2 regions of the Mesorhizobium sp. IMUNJ 23232 genome follow, and region 2 is predicted to be linked to the other one. Evidence: riboswitches for the same ligand, from Rfam matches in the RefSeq annotation. Region 2 holds a riboswitch; the other holds the start of a gene.
The links. A riboswitch is a leader RNA that binds a small molecule or an ion and turns the genes downstream of it on or off. The one in region 2 is predicted to bind S-adenosylmethionine.

Region 1: it holds a riboswitch for S-adenosylmethionine, as region 2 does, so the genes downstream of both, ACH196_RS09610 (O-succinylhomoserine sulfhydrylase) here and metA (homoserine O-succinyltransferase) in region 2, are expected to answer to the same signal.

What each region holds. Positions count from the first base shown of each region.
Region 1 covers NZ_JBIRCY010000010.1:19,754-35,746, reverse strand. The annotation lists gene phoU (phosphate signaling complex protein PhoU) at 1-467, shown strand, start outside; gene ACH196_RS09645 (MBL fold metallo-hydrolase) at 684-1,439, shown strand; gene ACH196_RS09640 (GcrA family cell cycle regulator) at 1,520-2,035, opposite strand; gene ACH196_RS09635 (aspartate aminotransferase family protein) at 2,436-3,626, shown strand; gene argF (ornithine carbamoyltransferase) at 3,639-4,556, shown strand; gene ACH196_RS09625 (Hsp33 family molecular chaperone) at 4,664-5,650, shown strand; gene apaG (Co2+/Mg2+ efflux protein ApaG) at 5,759-6,151, opposite strand; gene ACH196_RS09615 (hypothetical protein) at 6,211-7,680, opposite strand; gene ACH196_RS09610 (O-succinylhomoserine sulfhydrylase) at 7,773-8,966, opposite strand; SAM riboswitch at 9,023-9,100, opposite strand; gene ACH196_RS09605 (2'-deoxycytidine 5'-triphosphate deaminase) at 9,173-10,261, shown strand; gene ACH196_RS09600 (hypothetical protein) at 10,262-10,957, opposite strand; gene ACH196_RS09595 (lysine--tRNA ligase) at 11,210-12,862, shown strand; gene ACH196_RS09590 (thermonuclease family protein) at 12,825-13,757, opposite strand; gene ACH196_RS09585 (helix-turn-helix transcriptional regulator) at 13,759-14,409, opposite strand; gene ACH196_RS09580 (sterol desaturase family protein) at 14,558-15,451, opposite strand; gene ACH196_RS09575 (thioesterase family protein) at 15,577-15,993, opposite strand, start outside.
Region 2 covers NZ_JBIRCY010000016.1:45,885-61,877, forward strand. The annotation lists gene ACH196_RS14095 (cell division protein FtsX) at 1-505, shown strand, start outside; gene ACH196_RS14100 (YdcF family protein) at 573-1,286, shown strand; gene ACH196_RS14105 (lysophospholipid acyltransferase family protein) at 1,403-2,197, shown strand; gene ACH196_RS14110 (aldo/keto reductase) at 2,231-3,178, opposite strand; gene ACH196_RS14115 (demethoxyubiquinone hydroxylase family protein) at 3,296-3,880, opposite strand; gene ACH196_RS14120 (gamma-glutamylcyclotransferase) at 3,918-4,439, opposite strand; gene ACH196_RS14125 (DUF2125 domain-containing protein) at 4,558-5,547, shown strand; gene ACH196_RS14130 (prephenate/arogenate dehydrogenase family protein) at 5,549-6,478, opposite strand; gene hisC (histidinol-phosphate transaminase) at 6,487-7,593, opposite strand; gene ACH196_RS14140 (globin domain-containing protein) at 8,304-8,744, opposite strand; gene ACH196_RS14145 (LysR family transcriptional regulator) at 8,929-9,813, shown strand; gene ACH196_RS14150 (globin domain-containing protein) at 9,850-10,320, shown strand; gene ACH196_RS14155 (calcium-binding protein) at 10,636-12,468, shown strand; SAM riboswitch at 12,542-12,619, shown strand; gene metA (homoserine O-succinyltransferase) at 12,674-13,615, shown strand; gene ACH196_RS14165 (hypothetical protein) at 13,767-14,060, shown strand; gene ACH196_RS14170 (acetyl-CoA carboxylase biotin carboxylase subunit family protein) at 14,138-15,304, shown strand; gene ACH196_RS14175 (esterase family protein) at 15,308-15,993, shown strand, end outside.

The DNA.
Region 1 (15,993 bases), on a different contig from region 2:
TCGGGGCGATCCGCATCTCCGCCGATCTGGAGCGCGTCGGCGACCTCGGAAAGAACGTCGCCAAGCGGGCCGTCGCGGTCGGCGACGGGCTTGACCCCGCGAGCCCTTTCCGCGGCCTGCAGGCGCTGGTCGATCTGGCGCTGACCCAGCTCAAGGACGTGCTCGACGTCTACGCCACGCGCTCCGTCGAGCGGCTCGCCGCCATGCGCGACCGCGACGACCAGATCGACGCGATGTACACGTCGCTGTTCCGCGAGCTGCTCACCTACATGATGGAGGATCCGCGCAACATCACGCCCTGCACGCATCTCCTGTTCTGCGCCAAGAACATCGAGCGCATCGGGGATCATGCGACCAACATCGCCGAGGCGATCTACTACATCGTCACCGGCGAGCAGATGCCGCCCAACCGGCCAAAGGAAGACAAAAGCCACAATGTGACGCTGGCTGCGAGCGTCCCGGCGTAGGCATCCGCCCAGCGGGTTCTTTCCGTTCCTCCTTATTGAAAAACTACCGCGCGACCGTCGACAGTCGGAAATTTCACATCTGCGGATGACGGGCGCATTCCGTGCTCGCAAATGCCCAGGATATGAACGAAGCCAGGCTCGCATGACAGGTCGCGCTTGGCTATTGCGTCGCCCAACGCTCCGGACTGCTGGAGCCGATTCCCGATGGAGCGGCGGATGCACCTTCAACTCCTGCGCAACGCGACCCTCACGCTGACCTACGCCGGAAGGACCATACTCATCGATCCGGATTTTGGGCCGAGACACAGCCGGGTCTCCTTCACCAGCCGCTCGCGGAACCCGATGGTCGAGCTTCCGGAAAGCATCGACACTATCCTGCAAGGTGTTGAATTGGTCATCGTCTCGCATCTGCACCAGGATCATTTCGACACGATCGCGAGGCAAAGCGTGCCGAAGACGCTTCCGCTGATCTGCCAGCCCGGCGACGAGACAACCATTCGCGACCTCGGATTTACCTCCGTGACGCCTTTGACGGACATCATCAACTGGCACGGCATTTTGTTGACGCGGCGCGAAGGCAGCCACGGCCTCGGGCCGGTGGTCGACAAGATGGGCTCCGTGATGGGTCTTAGCCTGGAGGCGGAGGGCGAGCCGAGCGTCTATTGGGCAGGCGATACGGTGCTCTACGCACCGGTCGCCGAAACGATCGCCGCGACGCGGCCGGACATCATCGTCACGCATTCCTGCGGCGCGCGCTGGGATGGCGACCTGATCGTCATGGACGCGGCGCAAACCGTCACCGTCTGCGAGGCCGCTCCGGCGTCGATCATCGTGGCGACGCACATGGAGGCGCTCGACCATGCCACCATATCGCGGCAGGAACTCCGCCGGGCAGCCGACGAAGAAGGCATTCCAGCCTCGCGGCTACTCATCCCCGCGGATGGCGAAACGCTGTCTTTCCTGAAGCGATAGCCACCCGCCAGGCTGCTCGCGCAGCCTTGGTCGGTCAGCCAGAATACAGATTTTAGGCGCGCGGCGGCCCGGCCGCAAACTTACCTGACGCGCCGCCGCTCCGACGCCGGCTGGAAGGCGATCCGCGCGTGATAGCGGCAGTAGGGGCCGCTTTCCGCGCAGTCGTTGCCGCAGAAATGAAAACCCTCGGCCAGAGGGTCGCCGATCGGCCATTTGCAGGTCCGCTCATTGAGCTGGATGAGCTGCAGGTTGCGCGAGATCGGCACCACGACATCCTCGGCGGAACGGTCGACGTGGCGCACCAGCGGCTCTGCATCGAACTGCGTCTGCAACGCCGTCGCGCCGATTGAGGGCGCGACCGTGCGTCCGGCCGGAGCCGGGCGCGGCGCCGGCTTGGCGGCGACCGGCTGCGCCGGCTTCTTCTGCCGTGCGGGCGCCGGATTGGCGCGGCCGCGGCCGGAAAGTTTCAGTCGATGCACCTTGCCGATCACGGCGTTGCGGCTGACCCCGCCCAACTGGGCGGCAATCTGGCTGGCGCTCAGCCCCTCCGACCAAAGCTTGCGCAAGGTTTCAACGCGTTCGTCTGTCCACAGCATGGGTCGGTCTCCTGACGCCGCGTGCGGGACGTATGAATCCTTTCACCCTCCCGGTTGCACAAAACCGGGCTGACACCACATATACAGGTGAAATGAGTGCCGCCGCACGATATCTAGCTATCTCGTGATCCCTTCGTAACGTATCGGCTGACTCCGTGACAAGAGTCCCGTTTGCAACACGAATCGGAAAAATGGGTTTTCCCCAACTTGCCTCCGCTCTGGAAGCAAGCCGGCCAAGCAGGTTAATGGCCGATTGCAGTACCGAAGGCCGAGGACTGGCTGATCTGCCGCTGGCCCAACGACGTTTTCGTTGACTTCGCGGCCGAAAAACTCAATATGCCCCTGAAAGAGCCGCCGCTTCGGCGGCTTTTTGATTTCCTGGGTTCCGGAGACGCATGTAATGAGCGGATCGGCGCTTTACGAGACCTTTTCCCGCGCGCCACTGGCGTTCGAGCGCGGCGAGGGATGCTGGCTGATCGACGGCAAGGGCGAGCGATATCTCGACTTCGCAGCCGGCATCGCCGTCAATTCTCTCGGCCACAGCCATCCCGCGCTGGTCTCCGCGCTGACCGAACAGGCCGGAAAGCTCTGGCACGTCTCCAATCTTTATGAGATTCCGGGACAAAGCCGGCTGGCCGAGCGGCTCGTCGCCAACTCTTTCGCCGACAAGGTGTTCTTCACCAATTCCGGCGCCGAGGCGCTGGAATGCGCCATCAAGACGGCGCGCCGCTATCAGTACGTTTCCGGTCATCCCGAGCGTTTCCGCACCATCACCTTCGAGGGCGCCTTCCACGGCCGCACCCTTGCCACCATCGCCGCCGGCGGGCAGGCGAAATATCTTGAAGGTTTTGGGCCCAAGGTCGAGGGTTTCGACCAGGTGCCGTTCGGCGACATCGAGGCTGTCGAGAAGGCGATCACGCCGGAGACCGCGGCGATCCTGATCGAGCCGGTGCAGGGCGAAGGCGGTATCCGCGAGGTGCCGGCGCAGACGCTGCGGCGGTTGCGCGAGCTTTGCGACGAGAATGGCCTGCTGTTGATCTTCGACGAGGTCCAGTGCGGCGTCGGGCGTACCGGAAAACTCTTCGCCTATGAATGGTCCGGCGTCGCGCCCGACCTGATGGCAATCGCCAAGGGTATCGGTGGCGGCTTTCCGGTCGGCGCCTGCCTTGCGACGGACGAGGCGGCCAAGGGGATGACCCCCGGCGTGCATGGCACCACCTTCGGCGGCAACCCGCTGGCGATGGCGGTCGGCAACGCGGTGCTCGACGTGGTGCTGGCGGACGGCTTCCTCGACGAGGTCAAGCGCAAGGCGCTGCTCCTGAAGCAGGGGCTGGCCGGTGTCGCCGACGAGTTCCCCGACGTGATCGAGGAAGCTCGCGGCACCGGCCTGCTGCTCGGCGTGAAATGCCGGGTCCAGAATACGAAAATGCAGGCGGGGCTGCGCGACGAGAAAATGCTGTCGGTCACCGCCGGCGACAATGTCGTGCGCCTGTTGCCGCCGCTCACCGTCAGCGACGAGGAAATCCGCGACGCGCTCGGCCGCATCCGCGACGCCGCATCCCGGCTCTCGACACCCGCCGCGGCGGAATAGGACCCCCGCGTAATGCAGAACGGCATAAGGCATTTCACCGACCTGTCCACGGTCCCGGCCGTCGAACTGCGCGCCATGCTGACTGACGCCGGCATCCGCAAGGCCGACATCAAGGCCGGCAAGCGCTCGCGACCGCTCGACGGCAAGGTGCTTGCGATGATCTTCGACAAGCCGTCGACGCGCACCCGTGTCTCCTTCGACGTCGGCATGCGCCAGCTCGGCGGCGAAACGATTATGCTGACCGGCACGGAAATGCAGCTCGGCCGCAGCGAGACCATCGCCGACACGGCAAAAGTCCTGTCGCGATACGTCGACGCCATCATGATCCGCACCACGGCGCATGACCGGCTGATCGAACTCACCGAGAGCGCCACGGTCCCGGTGATCAACGGCCTGACCGACGACACCCATCCGTGCCAGCTCATGGCTGACATCATGACCTTCGAGGAGCACCGCGGCCCGGTCGCCGGCAAGACCTTCGCCTGGGTGGGGGACGGCAACAATGTGCTGCATTCGCTGCTCGAGGCTTCCGCGCGGTTTTCCTTCCAGGTCAATGTCGCGGTGCCCGAAGGAAGCGAGCCGCAGCGGAAATATGTCGACTGGGCAAAGGCCAATGGCGGCAGCATCAGCTTCACAAGGAATGCCGAGGAGGCCGTCGAGGGCGCCGACTGCATCGTCACCGACTGCTGGGTGTCCATGGGCCAGGAGCATCGCGCCCGCGGCCACAACGTCTTCCTGCCCTACCAGGTCAATGAGCGGCTGATGGCGCGTGCCAATCCCGACGCCCTATTCATGCACTGCCTGCCGGCGCATCGCGGCGAGGAAGTCACTAACGAGGTGATCGACGGGCCGCATTCGGTGGTGTTCGACGAGGCCGAGAACCGGCTGCACGCCCAGAAGGCCGTGCTCGCCTGGTGCCTGCGCGCTTGAACCGCCGGGGCAGCGCCCCTATTTCTGCGCCAACACCCTGAAGACTTGATTGTAAGCGGTGTCCGTGGCGGCGTTGATCCGCCCGCGGAGCCGGAAGGATTGGTGCGATGAGCGAGCAACGCAAGCTTGGCGATATCGGCTTTGCCGGAGACGACGACGTGGTGCCCTTCGAGGTTGCCGCGCTGGATGTGCGTGGACGCGTCGTCCAGCTCGGCCCGATGCTCGACCAGATTCTCAGCCGCCACGACTATCCGGAGCCGGTGGCCCGACTGGTGGCGGAAGCCTGCCTGGTCACCGTGCTGCTCGGCACCTCGCTGAAATTCGAGGGGAAATTCATCCTGCAGACCCGCACCGACGGGCCGGTCGACATGGTCGTCGCCGATTTCGCGACGCCGACGTCGCTGCGCGCCTATGCGCGTTTCGATGCGGAGAAACTTGTGGCTGCCGTCGCCGCCGGCGAGGCTACGCCCGGCAAACTGCTCGGCAACGGCGTGCTGGCGCTGACCATCGACCAGGGCGAGCACACGCAGCGCTATCAGGGCGTCGTCCCGCTCGACGGCACCGATTTGCAGGAAGCAGCAAAAACCTATTTCCGCCAGTCGGAGCAGATTCCTACCGACGTAAGGCTGTCGGTCGGCAAGATCGTGCTGCCCGGCAATGGCGGCAGCCACGAGCACTGGCGCGCCGGCGGGCTCTTGGCGCAGTTCCTGCCCAAGGCGGCGGAGCGCACCCGCGTGCCCGACCTGCCGGGCGGCGACGATCCGTTCGCAGCGCCTCAGGAGATCGCCGACGCCGCCTGGCAGGAACTTCTGGCGCTGGTCGCGACCGTCGAGCACGAGGAACTGCTGGACCCGAAGGTAGGCTCGGAGCGGTTGCTCTACCGGCTGTTCAACGAGCATGGCGTGCGCGTCTTCGAGGGCACGCCGGTCGAGGATCGCTGCTCCTGCTCTGAAGACCGCATCCGCGGCATCCTCGAAGGATTTACCGCGGAGGAGATCACAGACTCGACCGAGGAAGGCGTTATCCGGGTAAACTGCGAGTTCTGCTCGAAGGCCTACCTATTCGAGCCCTCGGAGTTCTCGGCGCAGGCATGAAGGTTAAGTGCCAGGGACAGTTTACTTTTTTCGGCCAGTGCGACTTCTGAACCGATGCGCTCTTCTGCCGAAAAAGTAAACTGTCCCCTGCGGCTCTGCACTTACGCCTCAATTCACCGTGCGCTTGCCGTCCGGCAAATCCAGCGAAAACGCCGGTATATCGACGTCGAACATGTCGCCCCTGGCGTTCTGCATCGTGTAGCGGCCGACCATGATGCCCGATGGCGTCGGCAGCGGGCACCCGGACATATACTGGTAGCTGTCGCCGGGATCGAGGTCGGGCTGCTCGCCGACCACGCCCGGCCCCTGCACCTCCTCGACGCGGCCGGCGCCGTCGGTGATGTGCCAGTAGCGCGACAAGAGCTTCACATGCTCGTCCGACTGGTTGTCGATGGTGACGCGATAACCCCAGACATAGCGGTTTTCGGCCGGGTCGGAGCGCTCCGCGAGGTAAAACGGTTCGACGCTGACCTCGATGTGGTGCGTGACGGCTTTGTACATGCCGGCTCCCGTCTTGACGGTCCTGGCGGACGGCCTGCCGCCAGGCATTGAAGGCGACTTCATTGCGGCGGCTCGGGCATCGGCACCGGATCGGCCGGCTTGATCATCGTGCCATTGACGAAGACCGAGCCGTCGGCTCTGACATTGACCGCCCATAACAGGCGCCCGTCCGGCAGCGCCCTGCCGAAACCCTTGACCATCGCCAGCGCCGGCAGCACCTCCGCGACCTGCTGATCGTTAGGCGCAGCCGCCTGCAGCGTGGCCACGGCCTTGTCGAAGCCCGCGGCCTCGATCGTCGCATCCATGACCGGCTTGCCGTCCGGAAACACCATCTCGCCCTCGACGACGAATTCGGTATCGGCATTGCGGATCGCGCTTTTTGCCAGCACGATCTTCGGCGGATTGGCAATGAATTCCGCCTCGATGGCGTCTGTCACCGCGACCGGCACGGGTGGATCCTGGTTAAGATCAAAACTCTCGATCATCTTGCGCGCCGGCTCCTCCAGATTGAGGTTGGTGCCGCTGAAATTCAGGTCCACCTCGGTCGGTATCAGCGCCGGCGCCCAGGCGGGCAGGAAGAACGAGGCGACTTCCAACTCCGACAGCTTGATGGCGTAACCCAGGCTGCCATTCTGCCGGATGCCGTCCATGGCCACCGAAACGCCAGCCTTGCCGGTCCGGAATATGCCGACCGGCGTCGTCACCGACAGATCGGAAAATCCATAGGTGCCATCAACATGCTCCCACAGCGGCAACGCCGCGGAGAGCAGCGATTTCAATTCGGCCTGATTGGCTTTGACCTTCGCCTCGTCATTGTTGGTTACCGCGAAGGCGAGCATATCGAGCAGGCTTCCCCACTTATACCCTGTGCCATTTGCATCCAGCGACAGCGACGCGGCCTTCATTTCCATCGGGAAGTTGGTGTTGTTCTCGGGGTCGACGACGTTCTGGCTCTGGACAAAGTCCGCCATGACCTGCTTCGAGGTGAAGTCGATGCCGCCATTTGCCGACTTCGTCCCGCTTATCGAGACCGTGCCCGCGCCGTAGCTGGTTTCGCCTCGGCCCGTTGGAGCCTCGGTCACCAGCTTGATGCCGGAATGCGAACCGGTGGCGCTGGAGAACGCGCCAAGCGTGGGATCGAAGACGCCGCTCATCTTGCCGTCGCTGACCGTCCACTGGAAACGCTGCTTCATGGGCGGCTGGCTGATCTCGACCCAGCCGTCAGGGGACAGCGCGCCGTCGACTTGCCAGGTTCCGTCGGCCAGCGGCTTTACCCGCAGCCCGTAAGACGACACCTCATACTTGACCATGTCCTGGGGCGGAAACAGGGAGGCAATGCGGTTGAAATCGAAGTCGATCCGGTAGGCGTCGCCATCGGCCGCGACCTTTACGATGCCTTTTTCGAAGGCGGTCTTGCCGACATAACGCGACAGCGTGTCGGAGAGTTGCGTCGCGCCCGGACCATCCACGGTCTGGGCGGCGGCGGGAGCGGCGAAGGCGACGATCAGGATCGGAAGAAGGACACGCAAGACGACGCTCCATCGGAAGGGCAGGCTCGGCAGAGCCTAGCCGCTCGCGCCACCGATGCCAACTGCGCGTGTTGTGCCTGGTCGAACCGGCGTCAGGCAGCCGCCTTCAGCGCCCGCTCGATGTCTTCGATCAGGTCGCCCGCATCCTCCAGCCCGACGGACAGCCGCACCGTGCCCGGCCCGATGCCCAGTTCGGCGCGCGCCTCGTCGGTCAGGTTCTTGTGCGTGGTCGTGGCCGGATGAGTGATCAGGCTCTTTGAATCGCCCAGATTGTTGGAGATCAGGATGATTTCCAGCGCGTTCGAGAAGGCGAAGGCCGCCTGCTTGCCGCCCTTCAGGTCGATGCAGATCAGCGTCGAGCCGCCGGTCATCTGCTTGGCCACGACATCGGCCTGCGGATGATCGGCGCGGCCGGGATAGATCACCCGGGCGACCTCAGGCCGTTCGGCCAAAAAGTCCGCGATTTTTCCGGCGCTCTCGGTCTGCTGGCGCACACGGATCGGCAGCGTCTCCAGCCCCTTCAGCAGCGTCCAGGCGTTGAACGGCGACAGGCTGGGGCCGGTATGGCGGAAATAGTCGTGAAGGTTCTCGTCGATCCACTTCTTGTCGGAGAGGATGACGCCGCCCAGGCAGCGGCCCTGGCCGTCGATATGCTTGGTGGCCGAATAGACGACGACATGCGCGCCAAGCTGCAGCGGCTTCTGCTGCAGCGGCGTAGCAAAAACATTGTCCACCACCAGCCGCGCGCCGATCGAATTGGCGAGCGCTGCGACCGCAGCGATGTCGACCACTTCCAGCGTCGGGTTGGTCGGGCTTTCCAGGAAGAACAGTTTTGTGTTCGGCCGCACCGCCTTTTCCCAGTTGGCGATGTCGGTGCCGTCGACCAGTGTCGCCTCGATGCCGTAGCGCGGCGCCAGCGTTTCGACCACCCAGCGGCAGGAGCCGAACAGGGCGCGGGCCGCGACGATATGGTCGCCGGCGCGCAGGCCGCACAGGATCGCCGAGGTCACCGCCGCCATGCCGGAGGATGTCGCCCGCGCATCCTCCGCACCCTCCAGCGCGCACATGCGCTTTTCGAACATGTCGACGGTGGGGTTGGCGTAGCGCGAATAGATGAAGCCGGGGTTCTCGCCCTTGAAGCGGGCCTCGGCGGCTTCGGCGGTCTCGTAGACGTAGCCCTGGGTGAGGAAGATCGCTTCCGACGTCTCGCCGTGATCCGAGCGCAGCGTGCCTCCGTGCACCAGGCTGGTCGCCGGCTTCCAGTTGCGTTGATGGTCATGCGCCATGGGTAACCCCCAAAAACAAAAAAACCGGCCGCGAAAGTCGCAACCGGTCCATATGGCCTTGCGGCCCGACGGTCCTTTAGCGACTTGTTTAACGTGGCTGCAAGCCGACCGGCCAAATCACCACGGGATAAGTTTCCCTTAGACCTGTCGTGCGCTTGCGTCAATCATGTGGTTGGCTAAAGCAAGGCATCGAATTGGAGCACGACGTGCGCGGAGAAGGCATCCTTCCGGATCATCGGATCGCAGACCTGTTCCAGTCAGGTGCGCTTGCAGCCGCGCGCCCGCTCGACGGCGACCAGATCCAGCCGGCCAGCCTCGACCTGCGCCTCGGCGACAAGGCGTTCCGCGTGCGCGCCAGCTTCCTGCCCGGCGGCAGGCATACGGTCGCCGAAAAGCTCGACCGGCTGAAGCTGCACGAGATCGACCTTGCCAACGGCGCGGTGCTGGAGACGGGCTGCGTCTACATCGTCCCGCTTCTCGAAAGCCTGAAGCTGCCAGCCGAGGTCGCGGCGTCCGCCAATCCCAAGAGTTCGACCGGCCGGCTGGATATTTTTACCCGCGTCATGACCGACCGCGGCCAGGAGTTCGACAAGATCCCTGGCGGCTACGAAGGACCGCTTTATCTCGAGGTCAGCCCGCGCACGTTCCCGGTGGTGGTGCGCACCGGCTCGCGGCTTTCCCAAATCCGCTTTCGCACCGGCAATGGGGTGATCGGCGAGTTTGCGCTGCAGGCGCTGCACGACACGGAGACCCTGGTCGCCTCGGAGGAGCCCAACATTTCCGGCAGCGGCATCGCGCTGTCGATCGACCTGATGGGCGACGCCAACGGGCTGGTCGGCTATCGCGGGAAACACCACACCGGCATCGTCGACGTCGACAAGCGCGCCGCGCATGACGTATTCGATTTCTGGGAGCCGCTCTACCGGCGCGGTGAGCCCGGCGAACTGGTGCTCGATCCCGACGAGTTCTACATCCTCGTCAGCCGCGAGGCGGTGCACGTGCCGCCGCTCTACGCCGCCGAGATGACGCCCTTTGATCCATTGGTCGGCGAGTTCCGCGTGCACTATGCAGGTTTCTTCGATCCCGGCTTCGGCCACTCCGCCGCCGGCGGCACGGGCAGCCGCGCCGTGCTGGAAGTACGCAGCCACGAGGTGCCGTTCATCCTCGAACACGGCCAGGTCGTCGGCCGCCTCGTCTACGAGCACATGCTGGCCGCGCCGCGGGCGCTCTACGGCACCGACCTCGGCTCCAACTACCAGGCGCAGGGGCTGAAGCTGTCGAAGCATTTTCGCTAGTCAGGTCGTCTTGTTGTCGCTCAAGAACTGCGCGGACAGATGAGCCAGCATTTCAAAGTCCCTTCCGGCGTAGGGATCAGACCTATCCGCGCGCAGCTTCTGAATGTACGGAGCCAAGATGTGCCAGTTGCGGTGAATTGGCACGCTCCAGGTGTCGATTATATATGCTGCCGGAAGAAGACCTTGCCTGACCATCGTCCCCACAGATTCAAATTTCCGCGCCGCAGCCTCAGCGGCGGTCAATTGGGCTTTGCTCCAAAACGAAACGGGAAGATCGAAATCTTTTCGGAAATGAGCTATATAGCCTCTTGCGCTTAGCGCGTCTTGCGATTCGATGATGTCCAATGCGACCTTGAACGTCTGTGCATAAATTGTCTTGTTGAGTGCCTTTTGTGATTCTTCCTGAGCATTGGCTGATCTGATCAACTCGGCACGATTGTCGATCAACTCTTGGCGTTGGAGCGACAATTCTTCCCGTTGGAGCAGGATCGCAACGATAACTCCGGCAAAAGCAAGCCCGGAGAATAGTGCATTTATGCTCCCGTAAAGATCTCCTGCCTGGCCGCGTTCCGCCATCCCAATGAAGAAAAACTTCATCACGAACGGAGTGACTGCCCAAACGAGAATAACCGCGGCAAACATAAGCAGGACAGGAACTGTGCTCGGTTTTTGGCTTCTTCCATTCCTCGATGTCACTTCCGCCTCCTCATTTCAAACCCGGCTGTTGCTAAGCTCTCTCACTTCAGCGCGCAACGCCTTGAGATCGGTGAACGCGGCGCCGTCATGGCCGACACCATTGGCAGGGCGGCGAGCGACCGCCGCTGAACATGGCGAAGCCCTGGTGCGCGAATTCGGCCGCGAAACGTTGACGCTCCCGCTCTCGCCGAATAGGGAATGCGGCTTCTCCGGCCCGGCGCCGGTTTCAACGGACGATCTAGGAACGACACGATGTCGAGATCCAACATCATTGATCTCAATCCCGAAGTGCTTACGGCGGCGGCCGAGAGCAAGGCTTGGCCGTTCGAGGAAGCGAAAAAGATCGTCAAGCGCTACGAGAAAACGGGCTTTCCGGAAACGGTGCTGTTCGAGACCGGCTACGGCCCGTCCGGCCTGCCGCATATCGGCACGTTCGGCGAGGTGGCGCGCACCACAATGGTGCGCCACGCCTTCCGCGTGCTGACCGAGGACAAGGTCAAGACCAAGCTGCTGTGCTTCTCCGACGACATGGACGGCATGCGCAAGATACCGGACAATGTTCCGGACCGCTCGTTCCTGGAGCCGCATCTGCAGAAGCCGCTGACGGTCGTGCCGAACCCGTTCGGCGGCGACTATGAAAGTTTTGGCCACCACAACAACGCGATGCTGCGGCGTTTCCTCGACACGTTCGGCTTCGACTACGAATTCGCCAGCGCCACCGAATATTACAAGTCCGGCCGTTTCGACGCGATGCTGCTACGCGCCGTCGAGCGCTACGACGCCATCATGAAAGTGATGCTGCCGACGCTGGGGCCAGAGCGCCAGGCGACCTACAGCCCGTTCCTGCCGATCTCGCCGAAGAGCGGCCGCGTGCTCTACGTGCCGATGAAACATGTGGATGCGAAGAACGGCACCATCACCTTCGACGACGAGGACGGTGTCGAGACGACGCTGCCGGTGACCGGCGGGCTGGTGAAAATGCAGTGGAAGCCGGACTTCGGCATGCGCTGGGCAGCCCTCGGCGTCGATTTCGAGATGTTCGGCAAGGACCACCAGACCAATGCGGCGGTCTACGACCGCATCTGCGAGATTCTCGGCGGGCGCGCGCCGGAGCATTTCGTCTACGAGCTTTTCCTGGACGACATCGGCCAGAAAATTTCCAAGTCGAAGGGCAACGGGCTCACCATCGACGAGTGGCTGAGCTATGCGCCGACCGAGAGCCTGGCGCTCTACATGTTCCAGCGGCCCCGCCAGGCGAAGAAGCTGTATTTCGACGTCATCCCAAAGGCGGTGGACGAATATTATTCGTTCCTCGCGGCCTATCCGCGCCAGGAATGGAAGGAGCGGCTCGGCAATCCCGTCTGGCATATCCATGACGGCAACCCGCCTGCGATCGAACTGCCGGTAAGCTTTGCACTGCTGCTCAACCTTGTCAGTGCATCGAACGCGCATGACCGCTCGGTGCTGTGGGGTTTCATCTCCCGCCATGCGCCCGGCGTGACGGCCGTGACGCATCCGGAACTCGACCGGCTGGCCGGCTACGCGATCCGCTACTTCGACGATTTCGTGAAGCCGACGAAGAAATATCGCGCGCCCGACGATGTGGAACGCGAGGCGCTGGCAAAGCTTTCGGATGCGCTCAGCGCCCTGCCGGCCAGCGCCGACGGCGAGGCGATCCAGAACGCCGCTCTCAACGTGGCGCGAAAGATCGAGCGCTACCAGGACCATTCCAAACAGAGCCCGGAAGGCGGGCCGGGCGTTTCGGTCGCCTTCTTCCAGATGATCTACCAGGTGCTGATCGGCCAGGAGCGCGGCCCGCGCTTCGGCTCGTTCGCGGCGCTCTACGGTATCGCCGAGACCCGCGCGCTCATTCAGCAGGCGCTGGAGGGGGCGCTGGCGGCGTAGGAAATTCGCCGAGCGGACCGTCGAGCACCGGCGGCGACACTCCGGGGTCCGGCGCGACGACATCCGGCGCGGGCTCGGTCAGCGGTCCCGACTGGATCGCGGTATCGGAAGCCGGCGGCGCGGGAAGCGCGCTGCCTGCCGCCGACTGGGCTGGCGCGCTGGTCGAGGGCGGACGACCGAATATACCCTTGCGGGCCTGTGCCGCCGTCTCGCCCAGCGCGACATATTCGCTGCCTCCGGCCGCGCGCGCCCAGCCGCTTTCGACCAGCCAGCCTGCGACGTCCTCCTTGCCGACCTGACAAGGGGCGACAACGATCTCCCGATCGGGCTCGGGCGGGATTTCGCAGGTGATCGACCGGCCGCGCAGCCAGGCCCTAAAGGCGGCGCGGGCACGCATGCCACACGGCCAGGATTTGCCGGCGGAATCGCAAGTCTCCTCGGGCCTGACCGGCTCGATGCCGGCGACCGCGATGCGGTAGCCCTTTGCCTCGATCAGGCCGGCCGCCGTGGCGACCGGCTGGAACAGGGTGATGCCCTTCCATTCGTCCGGCCTCTTCGGCTTGGGCGGCAGGGCCTGGCCGATGTCGCTCAGCGCCGCGCGTGGCCCGACCCGCTCGAGGCCGCCAGTCTCCGCCGGCGATTCCTCGGCCTCGTCCGGCGTCACCGGACGCGATATCGACTGCCGTTCGGCGCCGGATTTGAAGACGGGCCGCTCCGTCGTGATGGGCTTTCGCGCCACGCCGTCGTCGGTCGCTTTTTCGGCCGAACCGGTGGTGGCAATGGCCTCCGCCGAGACCTCGGCCTTCGACCGCAAGATGTTCCCACCGGCGACAACCAGCAACCCGACGCCGAGCATGACCGCCGCGGCGCCGAGCAGGATGGCCGGCGAACGCAACCTACTGGCTCGCCCAGACGATGCGCGCCACCCATTCGACGTCTTTCATCGCGACCTCCCGGACGGGATGGTCCGGATTGATGGACAAAAGCTCGATCTCGCGCGGCGAGCGGCGCGACAGCACCTTCGCCATCACTTCCCCGGAGGTGGTCTTCACCACCACGCGGTCGCCCTTGTGCACTGTGGCCCCGGGTTCGACGATCAGCACGTCGCGATCGCGGTAGACCGGCAGCATGGAATCGCCCTGCACCTGAAGTGCGTAGGCGGTGTCGCCGGCCCGCACCGGCAGTTCGATCAGCTCCCAGCCCTGCCCGGCCGGAAAGCCGGCATCGTCGAAGAAGCCGCCCGCGCCAGCCTGGGCGAAGCCGAGCAGCGGGACGGTGGATTTCTGCATGGGCAAGGCACCGGTCGCCACCGTATCGGACCCCGAGACCAAGCCGACGAATTCCTCGATCGACGAACTGGTCGCCTCGATGATCTTGGCAAGCGATTCGGTGGATGGCCAGCGCGGCCGCCCGTCCGTCGAGCGGCGCTTCGACTTGTTGAAGGCTGTGGAATCGAGGCCGGCGCGCCTGGCGAGGCCCGAGGTGGACAGGGAATTGCGTTCGGCAAGGGCGTCGATTGCCGCCCAGACACGGTCGTGCGAGAACATCACGGGCTCCGGCTCGCAAAGGAAAAAATACCTTGACGTTGTAGCGCCGCCCGAGGCCCGTGTCCAGAAAAGAAGTTGGCCGAAGGTGGAAGACCGGCAAGCCTTGCAGAACTTTCTTGCCGCGGGTGCGCGGCCGCACCGAAAAGCCCTAGATGCCGGCGTTCGGCCCGGCGACCGGATCCGTCGCGGCGAGGGTCTCCCGTTCCGGCGCGCCGGCCTTCCCGCTTCGGGCAAGAAAGCGGGATCGGACCGCGGCGATCTCCTCGCCGGCGAGCTTCAGCCACTCGGTCATCGGCCATACCATCAGCCGCGCCACGTCATTTTGCGGCACGCCGGCCGCGCCGAGCGGCCCGTTGCACGGGCCGGGAACGCGGTAGGTTCCGAACATCCAGTCGAAAACCGGGAAGATGTTGGCGAGGTTCTTGCCGTAAGCCTCCGCCACGTCGGCGTGGTGCCAGCGATGGAAGCGCGGCGACGCAAGCAGCAGCCTGAAAGGTCCGTGGTGCCAATCGACGTCGATATGGACGTAGACGACGTGCAGCGAAATCAGGATGGCGCCGATGCCGATGGCGTCGGCCGGCAAGCCAACCCATGTCAGCAGGATCGTGTAGGAACTCCACATCACCAGCGCTTCGAGGATATGGATGCGGTAGGCCGTCAGCCCGTTCACGTCCGGGTCCGAGTGATGGATCGCATGCACAGGCCAGAACCAGTACGTGTGCATCAGGCGATGGTTCCAGTAGTTCGCGAAATCGTGGCTGAACACCGCGATGAACGCCAGGAGCCAGAGCGGAACTCCGGACCAGAAGTCGGCCGGAATGGCTGGAAATCCGATCCGTGCATAGACCGCCTCGATGCCTATGGCGGCAAGCCAGACCAACGGCAGCAGGATGAAGTTGATGTGGAAGATCGCGACGGTTGCGAAGACGCCCTCCACCGCCCGGCGCGACCATGACAGCCGCCAGCCGCGACGCGCGATATCTATGACGAGGAGCAGCGCGAAAAACGCAGTGACCCACAGCATCTTAGGGCTGGCGGCCATTGTCTTCCACGAGTCAACGCGTTCACTGAGAAAGTGGAGGATGCTCTCCACGTGCCTCTCCCGATTCCGCGCGGCGGCCGACGGCAGCGCGCTTGCCCAAGCGAAGGAAAACTAGCCAAACTTGCTTAAGACACTTTCAACGGGATTCCGGCCGGCGATATGGTCATGGCCGCTTGCGGCGGACGCTCAATCACCGCTTTCGCAAGAGCCCGCAATCCTTGGTGCGATGCGACGAAAGCGCTCTCCGCCTCCGTCAGCGGGCGCGGCGACGTATCGTAGCCGAGCAGACGGACGAGGTCACCGATCGGCACGAAACGCCGCTCGCGCCGGTCGTAAATGCCGGCCGTGGTCAGGATGATCGCCGCCGTCGCACCGTTGTCCAGGACGAAACGGTGGCGGCCGATCATCGCCGTGCCTTCCCAGGTCTCCAGCGACGAGACCACGTCGAAACGCCGCCACAGGCGGATCTCGCGTGCGAAGACGGTTTGCAGGCCGCCGAGCATCGGCGCCCAGCGCCGTTCCCGCGCCAGCGCCCACAGGCC
Region 2 (15,993 bases):
CAAGGTGCCCGGCCTGTCGCTCGACGACCACCGCACCTGGGTCGACCGGCTGGTCACCATGGCGCGCACCACGGTGACGCTCGGCATCGCCGTGCTCGTGCTGATGCTGTCTGCGACGGTGCTCACCGTCGTCTTCGCCACGCGCGGAGCCATGGCCGGCAATGGACACATCATCGAGGTGCTGCATTTCGTCGGCGCCGAGGCAAAATTCATCGCCAGCGAGTTCCGACGCCATTTCCTCCTGACCGGCATGAAGGGCGCGGCGGCCGGCGGGGCGGCCGCCGTCCTCGTCTTCGTCGCCTTCTCCTTTTGGTCGTCGCGCAATCTCGCCACGCCCCAAGCCGACCAGGCGGCGGCGCTGTTCGGCAACTTCGCTATCGGCGCAACCGGTTATGCCGGCGTCGCGGCGATCGTGCTCGTCATCGGCGCGCTGACCGCGGCGACGTCGCATTTCACCGTTATCGCCTATCTCAACGATCTGGAGTTCCGTCCGCCGGACGGGTGAGGAAGCCGCTAGCCGGCGCGCCAAGCAGGCGCTACCAAAGCAGGTGATTCGGAGGTATCGATTGTCGATGCTGGAAACGATTTCGAGCGATTCGGCGGAGGCTGGCCGGGCAAGGCGGCAGCGCCTTCTGGCGGTCCTGCGCATTTCGGCGTTCGGCATGATTGCGGCAGGCGGACTGTTCGCCGGCGGCTTCGGCCTTTTCGGCACCTATGTCAGCGAACTGACAACGCCAGACGATGTGGAGCCGGCCGACGCCATCATCGTGCTCACCGGCGGGCAGGCCCGCCTCGACGCCGCGCTCGACCTCTTGAAGACCGGCAAGGGCAAGCGCCTGCTGATCAGCGGCGTCAATCCTGTCGCCAGCCGCGAATCGCTGCGTGCCGCAACAGGCGGCGACAAGGATCTGTTCTCCTGCTGCGTCGACATCGACACCGCTGCTCTCGACACGATCGGCAATGCCGAAGAGAGCGCCAAATGGGTGCAGAGCCACGACTATGGCAGCGTGATCCTCGTCACCAATAATTATCACATGCCGCGCAGCCTGCTGGAGATGAACAGGCTGGTGTCGAATACAGATCTGCAGCCCTATCCCGTGGTCAACACGAGGCTGGACGATGGCGGCTGGCTGACCAAGCCGGAGGCTCTGCGCGTGATCTTCACCGAATACACCAAATACGTCGCCGCCCTGGCCCGCAGCGTCATGCCTTCCGGCGAGGTGATGGCGGACGACGAACCGCGCTACACCGCGACGATCCGCAAGCCGGACGCGGCTACGCCCTGAGCCTCGGCGGGAGAGTCGAAGCAATGCTGCAACGGCGTTGTGCATCGCCGCGCCCCTGATGTACGAACGGCGGGCGGAGCCTTTCCGCGCGATTTCGTCAGGAACCCCGCCTCGCCATGCTCGTCTTCCGGTCGCTGCTGTTCAATGCCGCCTTCTACCTGAACCTCATCGTCCAGATGATCCTTTGGGCGCCGCTGTTCTTCCTGATGCCGCGCAAGAAGGCCTGGTTCGTTCCGAAAGTCTGGGCGCGTTCGGAACTCTGGCTGCACGACAAGCTGGGCGGCACGAAGAACGAAATCACCGGCCAGGAGAACCTGCCTGAAGGCTCCTTCATCCTCGCGCCAAAACACCAGTCCTTCTGGGATGCGATCGCCTTCATTCCCCACCTGCGTGACCCGCTCTACATATTGAAGCGCGAGCTTACCTGGATACCCTTTTTCGGCTGGTACATCCTGAAGATGCGGCTGATCCCGGTAAACCGCGGCAGCCGCGCCAAGGCGTTGAAGAAAGTGGTGGCGGACACAAAACGCGAGATGGCCGACGACCGCCAGTTGATTATCTATCCCGAAGGCACCCGCCGCGCGCCTGGCGACGAGCCGGCCTACAAATACGGTATCGTCGAGCTCTATTCGCAGCTCAAGCTGCCCGTCGTACCGGTCGCGCACGTTGCCGGGCTCTATTGGCCGCGGCGAAAATTCATGCGTTATCCCGGCACGATCAAGGCAAAATTCCTGCCACCGATCCCGGCCGGCCTGGAACGCGAGGAATTCATGCAGCGGTTGATCCGCGAGACCGAAGCCGGGTGCGATGCGTTGCTGGTCGACGCCGCGAGTACGCCCGGCCACCCGCCGCTGCCGCCGACGGCCGTCAAGCGGCTGGCGGAACTGAAGGCTGCCGGACAGGCGCAATAGCGCCGGGCAGCAGCCTTCTCCGCGAAACTTCCCCTACGCACTGGCTTTGTCGAGTTCCTCGAGGTCGGCGGCAGTCAATTGCAGCGACGCCGCCTTGATCAGGCTGTTCACCTGTTCCGCATTGGTTGCGCTGGCGATCGGCGCCGTCACGCCCGGCCGCGCGATGATCCAGGCCAGCGCCACTTCCGCCTGGGTCGCCGAATGCTTGGCCGACACCGCATCGAGCGCTGCCAGGATACGCATGCCGCGCGCGTCCAGATAGGATTTCACCCCACCCCCGCGCGCGCTTTTGCCGAGATCGGCCTCGCTGCGGTATTTGCCGCTGAGGAATCCCTTGGCGAGGCTGAAATAGGTGATCACACCCAGCCCCTCCTTCATGCAGAGGTCGCGCAGTTTTCCGTCATAGGAGGAGCGGTCGTAGAGGTTGTATTCCGGCTGCAGCACCTCGTAGCGCGGCAATCCCTTGTCCCTGGATATCTTCAGCGCGTCGGCAAGCTGTCCAGCGTCGAGGTTCGACGCGCCGACGTGACAAACCTTGCCCTTTTTAAGCAGTTTTTCATAAGCGCCGAGCGTCTCCTCGTAGGGAACAGTCGGATCCGGCCAGTGCGAGAAATAGAGATCGACCACATCTGTCTGCAACCGCTTCAGCGACGCCTCGATCGCCCGTTCGATATAGGCGGCGGAAAGGTCTTTCTTGCCTTGCCCCATGTCGGAACCGACTTTGGTGATGAGCACGACCTTGTCGCGGTTGCCCCGGCTCTTCATCCATTTGCCGATGATCGTCTCGGATTCCCCACCGGAATTGCCCGGCACCCAGGTCGAATAGGAATCAGCGGTGTCGATCGCATTCAGCCCGCCGTCGATGAACCGGTCGAGGATGTCAAAGGAGGTCTTTTCATCGGCCGTCCAGCCGAAGACATTGCCGCCAAGTACCAGCGGCGCGAAGTCGAGGGCGGTACTGCCGAGTTTGCGTTTCTGCACGATCATTGCTCCGTGAATGGGATCAGGGCGGGTGCGCCCCGGCGCGGCAGAAACTAGACCCGGCGGTGCCAAGGTCAAAGGGCTGGCCGGTTTTTCGTTTCGGCTGGTCCAACTGCGTCAGTGCTTCTTCGCGGCATCGACGAGTTCGCGCGTCATCCGGCTGGTGTCGCCCCACGTCGAAAGCCAGATCATCAGCGATGTCACGGAGCCGATTATGAAGATGCCTGCGAAATGCAGCCAGCCTTTGGATTCCTGGGCGTCCTGTGCGGTTCTGAGATGGTCCAGTTCCTCTTCCTGGATCGATGCGATCAGCCCATGGAGGTCAGGGTCACGCGATTGCAGGAACGCCAACTGGTCGAGCAGATGGTGATGCACCGTGCTCTCGACTGCCTCGGTGCAAATCCACACTACGCGTTCGCCCATCAAGGCCGTGATGGCTCCGAGCACATAACCGCCGAGGCTCCAAAGCGACATCACACGGCACGGCCGCGCGCCTCTCGCCGGCATGGCATCCTTGAACAGCACGCAGTGATTGATCTCGTCCAGCCGCATCTTTTCGAGCACGGGCACGATATGCGGAAACAGCCTTCGGGCGACCGTGATCTGGGCTGCATAGATCTTGATCGCGCCGGTCTCACCGGCATGGTTGACCTTGACGATCCTTTGGATGGTTGTCCGGTCTCGGCCGGCAGGCATCAACATCAGGCCCTCCCAGCCAATATCCTTCAATCTGCCGAGCCTACAGGTCTTTGATCCGCCGCGCGACGCCCTCCATCCAATGGTCGCGGATGCCCAACGCGGCCAGATGCTCGACGGTGCTGAACACATAATCCTCGTTGCGGCCGGACTGGCCGACTGCACCGCGCACGATCGCCGCCGCTTCCGCCTCTTCGAGGCTCCCCGCATATTGCAGATGCGTGCGGTCGACGATGTAGCATACCGCCTGCACCAAGCCGCCGCCGTCCAGCCGAACAGGCACTGTGCGCTCCAGATAAACGTTGGTCACCAGTTCGCGTTCGCGCAAATAACTCATCACCTCGTCGCGCAACTCCTCGGGAACGCGGAACGCCAGCCCGACGCAGGAACCGCCGCGATCGAGCCCGAGCACCAGGCCCGGCCGCTGCGGCGTGCCGCGATGCACATGCGAATGCACACAAAGCGAGCGACGATAGCCATGCAGCCGCGCCCTTTCCGTCTCCGTATGGGCAAAACCGGGTCTCCATATTAACGAGCCGTAGCCGAAAACCCAAAAATCGCCCATATCGCCTAGCCAAGTCTCTGCTAAGAGGAGTCGCCCGTCGCTGCAGTCCTAGACGAATCCGTTCGTCCGGGGAAATTGTGAAGCGGCTGGCGGCTGCCAAACCCGACCGGAAGGCATGATGCACGACCCATCCCGCGCCAACGGGCGCTTCGGACGCCGGATCATCTGGCTCGGCGTCTTCATCGTCATCGTGATTGCCGCCTACACAACCGGCTGGTTCTGGCTGGCCGGTAGAATCGAAAGCCAGACCCGCACCGCGCTCGCGAAAATGGAGGAGCGCGGGCTCAAGGCCGAATGCGCCAACCTCACCATACGCGGCTATCCGTTCCGCATCGGCGTCTATTGCGACCGCGTCGCCTTCGAGCAACCGGCTCAGGCGGTGAGCGTCGCGGCAGGCGCCTTCCGTTCCGCCGGGCAGATTTACGATCCAATGCGGCTGGTGGCCGAACTGGACAGCCCCGCCACCGTCACCGTGCCGGACGGCGGGCAGATTGCCTTCGATTGGCAGACGCTGCGCGCCAGCACGCGCCTGACCCAGACCCTGCCGGAACGCGTTTCGCTGGAGGGCACGCAGCTCAGGGTCGGCGCCAATGGCAGGCCGCAACTGGTTTCGGCCGAGAATTTCGAGGCGCATATGCGGCCGAACGAGGCCGATGTCGACCTGGCCTCCAGCTTCGGCGGGCTGGTCTTCGATCCCTCGGTGATCGGTGACCGCACCGTGCCGCCGTTGACGGGCGAGGCAGACCTCTCGGTCAAGGACGGGCTGAAGCTGCTTGCCGAGAACCGCGCCCGCAATTTGCGAGGCCAGTCGGGCATCGTGCGCAAGCTGACGCTGCAGCTTGGCGAGAAAGGCGCGCTGATCCTCTCCGGCCCGTATTCCATCGACCAGGACGGGTTGATTGACGCCGACTTCAAGGTCTCGATCAGCGATCCGAAAGCGCTCGCGATATCGCTGGCGCAGGTGTTTCCGGAGCAGGAGAGCAAGATCAAGCAGGGTTTCGCCGGCCTCGCCTTCCTCGGCAGCAAGCCGTCGCTGCCGCTGAGGATCACCAAGGGCAAGGCCACGCTGGGTTTTATCCCGCTCGGCGGCATCCCGCCGGTGGACTAAGCTATCCCTTCTCCGGGTGCTCGACCGCCTGGCGGCCGAAGTCGGGCACGTCGACCTCCTGTCCCGCCTCGATGATCGAGCGCCGCACGCCGCGGGTGCGGGTGAAGATGTCGAACAGTTTTTCGCCTTCGCCCCAGCGGATGGCGCGCTGCAGCAGCGCAAGATCCTCGGAAAAGCGCGCCAGCATTTCGAGGATGGCGTCCTTGTTGTGCAGGCAGACATCGCGCCACATGGTGGGGTCGGAGGCGGCGAGGCGGGTAAAGTCGCGAAAACCCGAGGCGGCGTATTTGATCACCTCGGACTTGGTCACCGTCTCCAGGTCGTCGGCGGTTCCGACGATGTTGTAGGCGATGATGTGCGGCAGGTGCGAGACGATCGCCAGCACCATGTCGTGATGGTCGGCATCCATCGTGTCGATGTTGGAGCCGCAGCGCCGCCAGAATTCCGAGAGCTTTTCCAGCGCCGCCGGATCGGTGCCGGGCAGCGGTGTGAAAATGCACCAGCGGTTCTCGAACAGGTCGGCAAACCCCGCGTCCGGACCCGACTTCTCCGTGCCGGCCAGCGGATGGCCGGGGATGAAATGCACGCCGGCCGGGATACGCGGCTGCATCTGGGCGATCACCGAGCGTTTCGTCGAGCCGACATCGGTGACGATGGCGCCCGGCTTCAGGTGCGGTGCGATTTCCTCGGCCACCGCGCCGGAGGACCCCACCGGCACCGAGACGATGACGAGATCGGCATCGGTGACCGCTTCGCCCAAATCGGTGAAATAGCTGTCGCCCAGGCCGAGTTCTCGCGCGCGCTTCAGCGTGGCGGCGCTGCGCGTCGCCACGGCGATATGGCCGGCCAGCTCCTCGCGCCTGATGACACGCGCCAGCGACGAGCCAATCAGGCCGATGCCCACCAGCGCGATTTTGTCGAAGAGCGGCATGGTCCCGCTCAATTCCTCAGGAATTCCGCGAGCGAGGCGACCACGCCGCGATTGGCCTCCTCGGTGCCGACGGTCATGCGCAGCGCGTTGGGAAAGCCATAGCCGGCAACGCGGCGCAAGATATAGCCGCGCGCCGAGAGATAATCGTCGGCCGCCGGCGCCGAATGCTTTGCGTCCTCCGGGAAATGGATCAGCACGAAATTGCCGACGCTGGGCGTCACTCGGAGACCAAGCTTCGCCAACTCGATGGTCAGCCATTCCAGCCAATGCGCATTGTGCGCCACCGTGCGCTCGACATGCTGGCGGTCGCCCATCGCCGCGACGCCAGCCTCGATCGCCGCCGCATTGACGTTGAACGGACCTCGCACGCGGTTCAAAGCGTCGGCGATATGCGCGGGGCAATAGGCCCAGCCGATGCGCGCGCCGCCCAGCCCGTGGATCTTCGAGAAGGTGCGCGTCATCACCACATTCTCGAAGGCCGACACCAGCTCGATGCCGGATTCGTAGTCATTGCGGCGCACATATTCGGCATAGGCGGCGTCGACCACCAGCAGCACGTTTTTCGGCAGCCCGGCATGCAGTCGCTTGACCTCGTCAAAGGGGATGTAGGTGCCGGTCGGATTGTTGGGATTGGCGAGGAACACGATTTTCGTGCGCGGCGTCACCAGCGCCAGGATCGCGTCGACATTGGCTGTTTCGGCGGTCTCCTTGGCCACGACCGGTACGGCGCCGGCCGCCTGGATGTAAATCTTGTAGACCAAAAACCCGTGCTCGGTGAAAATCCCCTCGTCGCCCGGCGACAGGTAAGTCTGCGCCAGCAGCCCGATCACCTCGTCGGAGCCGTTGGAGCAGACGATGTTGGCCGGGTTGAGCCCGTGCGCGGCGCCGATCGCCTCGCGCAATCTTGCCGCCGAACCGTCCGGATAGAATTCGAGTTTTTCCGCAGCCTTTTTCACCGCCGCGATCGCCGTCGGCGAGGCGCCGAGCGGGTTCTCGTTGGAGGAGAGTTTATGCACCTTGGTGACGCCGGCAGGCGCGGCGCTTTTTCCCGGCACATAGGCTTCGATGTCTAGAATGCCGGGTTTCGGCTGCGGGCGGTTCTGGTCGGCGGTCATGCTTGTCATCCGGCTGGGAGCGTCGGGCGAGGCCGCAGGCGGAATACAGGCGGGCGGCTGATATGTCGAGGGGTGAGGAAATGCGCCCTGGGACAGTTTGCTTTATCCCCTCGCGCCAGCCCGTTCGGCGCGGAGCCTTTCGGTCGATAAAAGGTAACCGTCCCCTGCATGCAGCCTCCATCGTCGCCACGCTGCCTTTCGGCCCTGGCCATTGAAAGGTGGGAAGACGGGCGGCCGCAGGGTCGCTCATCTAGGTATAAGTGCGACCTTGCGGCCGCCCGTCCGGCGATTTTTGGCCTCGTCCCGTTCCGCTTCGCCTTGCTCCGGCTCCGGCATTTTCGCCTCGGCTGGCCCGGTCTTAAGCACTCGTCCAGTGCGCCCCGACCGTAGTGTCGGGGGAGGAACCTTCGGACGCGGCCTCCCCGGGCGCGGGCTACGTCTTCCCGCACCGGAGGCGCCGGTTTCTCCCCGCCTTCACACCGTCATGATCGGCGTTCCCGCGGGAGAAACTGAGGGTGATTATGCAAGAGACGGAAAGGTAGGGGGACGGACGCGGGGCGACTATTTTTGTGAGCAGGCGACAAGTCATTGAAACAGCGCGTGAATATTTTTCACCACCTCTCGCGCGGGGTCGAAAACAGGCAAACATCTCCATCACTGCGACATCGAAAATGTCGCAAAGAGAACGGAATTCTCGGCGGAGCGCCCGGCTATAATTCGGTGGGTTCGGCTTCCTCGGCGATATAGGCGCAGGCGATCATCTCCGCCTTGATCCCGTCATAGGCCTTGTCCCACACACATCGCATCTCGTCCGTCCACAGCGGGCCAAGCCGTTCGGCAAGCATCGCCAGCAAGGCTTCGCCGACGGCATCGTAATGCTCGGCGCGGACTCCATAGGCGAGGTGCCGGACGGCGAGGTCGCCGACAGTCGTCCGCAGCAGCCCCCAATTGCCGATCTGGCCGACGATCACCTGCAGCGTCTGCGCCAGCTTCGCGCCCTGCCGGGCAGAGGTTTCCACGAAGAGATGTTGCGTCTCAGGCTGGATGCGGAACAGGTGCCGATAGAAGCAGGCCGCGGCGGCGGGCGAATCCACCGCCAGCGCGCGAAAGCTGCCGACGATCAGCGCCTGCTCCTCGGCGTTTAACTGCATGAGCCTGCCCTCTCCGGCCTGCTGGCGACCGGCCTCCGGGCACAGCATGGCGCAATCCCGCTTCCCTGCCAAGCCGCCGCCCAGGAACGAGTTGAGCGCGCGCTCTCGGCATGCCACACGCCAATCGGGCTTTGCGAAGCGCGCGCGGCGATGCATTGTTGCGCATGGCAGTCGGGGGCGGCCGATGGAGGCGAACTGGGACGATCTGAAAGTGGTGCTGGCGGTGGCGCGCTCGGGCTCGTTGACGCTTGCGGCGGAAACGCTGGGCATGGACCAGTCGACCTGCAGCCGGCGGCTAGGTTCTATCGAGGCGGGCCTCGGCACCATCCTGTTCCTGCGCTCCAAGGGCGGCCTGACCGCCACCGAGAGCGGCGAGATCGTCATCAACCGCGCCGCCGAGATCGAGCGGCGCATGATCCGCATGGCCGAGGATCTTTCGCGCGGGCCAGACGGCCCGGTGGGCGCCGTGCGCCTGGTCGGCAACCCGTGGACGCTGGAACGACTGGCCGGCGCGCCAGCGATGCGATTGCTCGAGAGCCATCCGCGGCTTGACCTGCGATTAATCCCCTATCATCCACGCGCCGCCGCCCGCGCCGATCCGACCATGCAGCTTTGGTTCGAGCAGCCGCCGCGCGACTTCGAATTCGCGGTCAAGCTGGGCGAGGTGCCCTATGCATTCTATCGCGGCCGCGACCACGATCCGGAGCGGCTGCCCTGGGTCACCTTCAGTGACGAGGACTCGCCAAAACTCGCGCATTTGCAAGCACTGGAGCGGGTTCGCCGCAGGGGCGACAAGATACGGCTCACTTCGGGCGACAACCGCGTGCTGATGACGGCCATCGCCGCCGGCGTGGGCAAGGGCCTGCTGCCCATGTGCCTCGCGGCGACGCATCCGAGCCTCGTGCGGCTCGAAGCCGGTCCTCCGGAGCTGGTGCGCATACTGGACCTCCATCTGCACCCGGACACCGTGCAGACCCAGCGCGTGCAGGCGGTGACCCGCTGGCTGCGTGAAATCTTCGTGCAGACCTTCGGAAACCCCGAGATTGCGCAGGAACCCGACAAACTGTAGTATTTGTCTTCAATATCGCGGGGTCGGGGCACCCAAATGGCACTGTCGGACGACGAGGTCGATCAGCTTCATCTTGGATTGCGGCTGATGCAGGAGCGCAAGGAGCTTGCGGCCGCGCTTTTTTATCCGCGTCTCTTTGCGATCGCACCCGATACACGGCCATTGTTCTCGGACGACATCGTCGGCCAGACCGAAAAGACACTGTTCGCCTTCGGCGCGGTGGTAGCGCGCATCCATGAACTGGAGAATGAGGATTCGATGAGCCGCGACCTGGCGCGGCGGCACGTCGCCTATGGCGTGAAACCGGCGCACTATCCGCAAGTCGGCAAGGCGGTGCTGAGCATCCTGGCCGAGGTTCTGGGCGACGAATATTTCACGCCCGAGATGGAGACGGCCTGGCGCAAGGCCTATGACGAGATCGCCCGATCAATGGTGAAGGCCGCCTACGGGATCGAGGTCGAGAACCTGGCCGACCTCGACGAGCCGGTGCTGGAAGCCGCGCAGTAGCGGCATCGCCGGGTCCTTCTCGCAGCGGTATTTCTGCCTGCCGGCGGGACCTTTCCGGAAAATCCGCATGAAGACGATGCAGTTCTGCGGGTTCGCAGGATTCGCCGATAGGGCTATCTCTCGCCCCCGACCGGCTGCGGGCCTTCCGACACTCCGCACCGAATAATCTTAATCAATCCATTTGGGTCGGTGAAACGCTCCGCGGTTCGAGCGAATCGCGGGCGAAACCCTGCGCGCCGAAATTTTCCGGGGCGCGAAACGCCACCGCGACGGTCCAGGCCCGAGAGGTCGGCCCGAGCAATGAGGAGAAATGACATGAGCGACAACAACAATGAATACAGGTCGATACTAGGCACGAAGGGCCACGACACGGCAATTCTCACCCACGCGGCGGTTGCGGATTGGGAGCACACCGAATGGGATGCGGGGTCGTCGGGGACCGTCCAGATATTCTGGGACGGCATCTATGAGGCCCGGGAAGGCAACGACGTGATCATCCGCGATCGGCCCGGACTCTACCGGCTGAACAACGGCGTGGATGGCAACGCCCACATGTTTGGCGGCTCCGGTACCGATACGATCGCCTACGAGCACTACACCGGAGCGATCGACATCGATCTTTCCGTTCCGGGGGGCTATGGCGTCGCCAAGTGGAAAGGATTGTCCGGACAGACAATCTTCGGTGACGACCATCTTTACAGCATCGAGAACGCCATCGGCACCGCCTTCAGCGACGTGATCCGCGGCAGCAACGGCGCCAACACGCTTATCGGCGGCAACGGCGAAGACGTAATCCACGGCGAGGGCGGCAATGACAAGCTCTTCGGCGGCAGCCACAACGACAGGCTCTACGGCGAGTCCGGCAGCGACACCATCAAGGGCGACAGCGGCAACGACTACGCCTTTGGCGGCGCCCACAACGACACCGTCGAAGGCGGTTCCGGCGACGACAGGCTCTACGGCCAGGACGGCAACGACTTCCTGTACGGCGGCACCGGCCACAACGTGCTGTTGGGAGGCGAGGGCAACGACACGCTGCTGATCGAAGGCAGCGGCCTCGCTTTCGGCGACGCCGGCGTCGATGTCCTGGTGGGCGGCGCGTCCGCCGACGAACTGCATGGCGGAACCGGGGACGACACGCTCAACGGCCTCGCCGGCAACGACGAGATCCGTGGCGACGAAGGGCATGACAAGATGCTTGGCGGCGACGGTAACGACGAGCTTTACGGCGGCACCGGCCTCGACGTGATCTATGGCGGCAACGGCAATGATAGGATCGTCGGCGGCGCCGAACGAGACGACCTCAGGGGCGACAATGGCAACGACTTCCTCTACGGCAGCGCCGGTCTCGACGTGATCAACGGCGGCAACGGCAACGACACCGTTGTCGGCGGCGCCAACAGCGACACCCTCAGGGGCGGCGACGGCGTCGACACGGCCGTGTGGGAAGGCTTCGCGCGCGTGGTGATCGACATCGGCCGCGCCAGCATGGGCACGGCGGTGCAGTCGGGCTTCACCGACAATATTGCCGGCTTCGAGAATTTCCGCACCGGCTCAGGCAATGACTTGATCAGCGCCAGCGCCGCGGCGAACGTCATCGACTCCGGCAATGGCTCGGACTGGGTCAACGCGAAAGCCGGCAACGATGCCGTGCTTGCCGGGAACGGCAATGACACGGTGCTGGGCGGCCTGGGCAACGACAGCGTTCTGGGCGGCAACGGTGACGATTTGCTGAAGGGCGAGGGCGGCAACGACACGCTCTCCGGCGGCGACGGCGAGGACTATGTTCGCGGCGGCGCCGGGACGGACATCCTGTTCGGGGGCAACGACGCTGACCAGTTCGCCTTCTCCGGTGGCGACACCGGTACCGATTCCATCCGCGATTTCGTGCTTGGCGAAGACATGATCCGATTCAACGATTTTCTCGCCGACGAGCCGGAGATCGGAGAAAGTTATGTCGGCCGGGTGCTCGCGGTGGAGATGGACAATTCGGTGGCGCTGCTCGCCATGACAGACGACGGCTGGCAGGCCTTCGCCAAGATCGTCGGCAACGGTAACGTGGCGGCGTTCAACCATGCCATTGCCGACGGCACTTTGTTCAACCCGTCGCTGCTCAATGGTGGCTCGCCGGACTGGATCGAATTCTGACGGCAACGAGCCGCCGCCATTCGTGGCGGCGGCTCCCCATTGACGCCCTTGACTGCCGGCAGTATGTCAGCCGTCGAACTTCCGTGGTGATTTGGCCGGTCGGCTTGCAGCCACGTTAAAAAAGTCGCTAAAGGGCCGTCGGCAAATAAGCCGTTTGGACCGGGCGCGACTTTCGCGGCCGGTTTTTTGTTTTGGAGGCAGCGCCATGCCGATCAGGATCCCCAACCAGCTTCCCGCCCGCGACGTGCTGGTGCGCGAGGGCGTCTCGGTGATGGACGAGCGCACGGCTATGCGCCAGGACATCCGCCCTATGCAGATCGGGCTGCTCAACCTGATGCCCAACAAGATCCGCACCGAGACGCAGTTCGCCCGCCTGCTCGGCGCCACGCCGCTGCAGGTCGAGCTGACCCTGGTGCGCGTCGGCAACCACAAGGCCAAGAACACACCCGAGGACCACCTGATTTCCTTCTACCAGACCTGGGAGGAGGTGGCGGACCGAAAATTCGACGGCTTCATCATCACCGGCGCGCCGATCGAGCTGCTGGAATTCGAGCAGGTCGACTATTGGGACGAGCTGACGCGCATCCTCGACTGGACGACGACCAACGCCCATTCCTCCTTCTTCATCTGCTGGGGGGCGATGGCGGCGGCCTGGCACTTTCATGGCGTTCCCAAGCACACACTAGACAAGAAGGCGTTCGGCGTGTTCCGCCACGGCAACAATGCGCCGGCCTCGCCTTATCTCGCCGGTTTCTCCGACGATTTCGCTATTCCTGTCTCGCGCTGGACGGAGGTGCGGGCGGCCGACATTCCCGTTGGTTCGGGGCTCGAACTGCTGATGGAATCGGATGAGACCGGGCCCTGCCTGCTTTCGGAAAGGACCGCCAACCGTCTCTATATCTTCAACCACATCGAATATGATTCCACTTCGCTGAAGGAAGAATACGACCGCGACGTGGCCGCCGGCACGCCCATCGAGGTGCCGCACGACTACTATCCTGACGACGATCCGGCACGCCCGCCGCTCAACCGCTGGCGCTCGCACGCGCATCTTCTGTTCGGCAACTGGATCAACCAAGTCTATCAGACCACGCCTTACGAACTGGAGGAGATCGGCAGGGCCAGCGCGGAGTCTGTCATACAGTAGCCGCCCGCCGGACGGGCCACGCCGCGAACTTTGCTGGCAGGCAAGCGACGTTGTTGCGCGGGCGGTACCTTTGCCTCGAATTTCATTCGCTGCACGCTTGCGTCTGATCGGCAATTCGCTACTTTGACGCGAAATGTCGGGGGACATGGTCTTGAAACGAATCGCAATAATTGCGGTCGCCGCGGTCGCCGCTCTGTCGGGCTGCATGCAGACGCCGAAGACGGCGGCAGAATACATCCCGTGGTGTAGTAAGCGGGTGGCCGGTTGGCGCAGCGAATCGCTGACTGAACTTTCGCAGCTCATGCGCGTCAGCAGGGACAAGGTGCCAGAACTGTTCTGCAAGCGGGTCCTAGCCGGCGTGCAGCAGGGCCGGATCACGGGCAAGGATTTCATGGACGCGCACAGGGCCGGCACGCCACTTTGGAAGGTCATCAAGGGGCAATAACCGCCCCTTCCGCGCCGCCCAAAAATACACGACACTCGGTTTGCCGCGCCCCTTGCGCGGCACGTGGAGGGCGTCGCATGAATTTCGTCTTCTTCTCCCCGCATTTCCCGTCGACGGGGGCGGATTTCTGCGACCGGTTGAAGAAGGCCGGCGCAACGGTGCTCGGCATCGGCGACGCACCCTATGACAGTCTCGATCCGATGCTTTGCGGGGCCCTGTCGGAATACTACCGTGTCGCTGACATGGAGAACTACGACCTGACGCTGCGCGCCATGGGCCATTTCATCCACAAATGGGGCCGCATCGACCGTTTTGAATCGCTCAACGAGCACTGGCTGGAGCTGGAAGCCGGCATCCGCACCGACTTCAACATCTACGGAACCAAGCTCGATTTCGTGAAGAATTTGAAGAAGAAGTCGCGCATGCGGGCCTTCTTCCGCAAGAGCGGCGTCGACACCATCCCGCAACGAAAGTGCTCCGACCGCGCCGGCGCGCTGACCTTCATCCGCCGCGTCGGCTATCCGGTGGTCGTCAAGCCGGACTCGGGGTCCGGCGCCAGCAACACCTTCAAGATCTCCAACGCAAAAGAGCTCGACGCCTTCTTCCGCGACCGGCCGGAGGACGTCACCTTCGTCATGGAGCAGTTCATCGACGGGCTTGTCGTCACCTATGACGGGCTGGCCAACCGCGACGGCGAGGTGGTGCTGGCGGCCAGCACCCGCTACGACCACAGCGTCATGGACGTGGTCAACAAGGACCGGCACCTGAGCTATATCTGCTATCCCTCGATCGACCCGGCGATCGAGGCGGCAGGGCGAAAGATCCTGAAGGCCTTCGATGTGCGCGAGCGTTTTTTCCACCTGGAGCTTTTCCAGACTCGGGATGGTCGCGCCATCGCACTGGAAGTCAACATGCGCCCGCCAGGCGCCTGGATGACCGACGCCATCAACTTTGCCTACGACATCGACGTTTATGCGGAATGGGCGGAGATGGTGGTCAACGACCGCAACCGCGGACCTTTCGAGGGCAAATATTTCACCGCCTATGCCAGCCGCAAGAACCACATCCGCTATCGCCACGACCATCAGGCCGTGCTAGCCGCGCTCGGCGGCAAGATCGTCCGCCACAACGCCATAGAGGACGTGTTCAGCCGCGCCATGGGAAACTACGCCTACCAGTTCCGCTCGAAGGATCTTGCCGAGGTCCGCCAGGCGATCGACTTCATTCACGCGGAAGAGGCGTAAGCGATGCGCATTTCCTACCATAGCATCGACAGCCGCTTTCTTGACCGGCCGATGGAGCACAAGCGCTACGGCCATGCCGGCCGGCCGATGGTGGTGTTCCCGACATCGAAGGGACGCTTCTTCCAGTTCGAGGATTCCGGCGCGGTCAACGCCCTGTCGGAGTTCATCGAGGCGGGCCGCATCCAGTTGTGGACGCTGGACGGAATCGACTGGGAGACGTTTTTCTCGACCGAACCCGATCTCCAGGCGCGCATCGGCCGCCACGACGAATATTTCCGCTACGTCCGCGAGGAGGTCTTTCCGCAGATCACCGAGGAAGCAAAAACCTCGAATGCGGGAAAGCAGTTGAGGCCGATCATGGCCGGCTGCTCGATGGGCGCCTTCCACGCCTCGAATTTCGTGTTCCACTATCCGGAGATGGTCTCCGGCGTAATCGCGCTCTCCGGCGTCTATTCGACCCGCGATTTCTTCGGAACGGCGCTAGACGGCGGCATCTACTACAACTCGCCGCTCGATTACCTGCCCGGGCTGAGCGATCCTACCGCACTCGCCCGGCTGCGCGACTGCCGGCTGGTCTTCTGCTGCGGCCAGGGCGCCTGGGAGGAGCGCATGCTGGCGGAGACCCGCGAGCTTGAACAAATCCTGCGCGAAAAGGACATTCCGGCCTGGGTGGACTATTGGGGAACCGA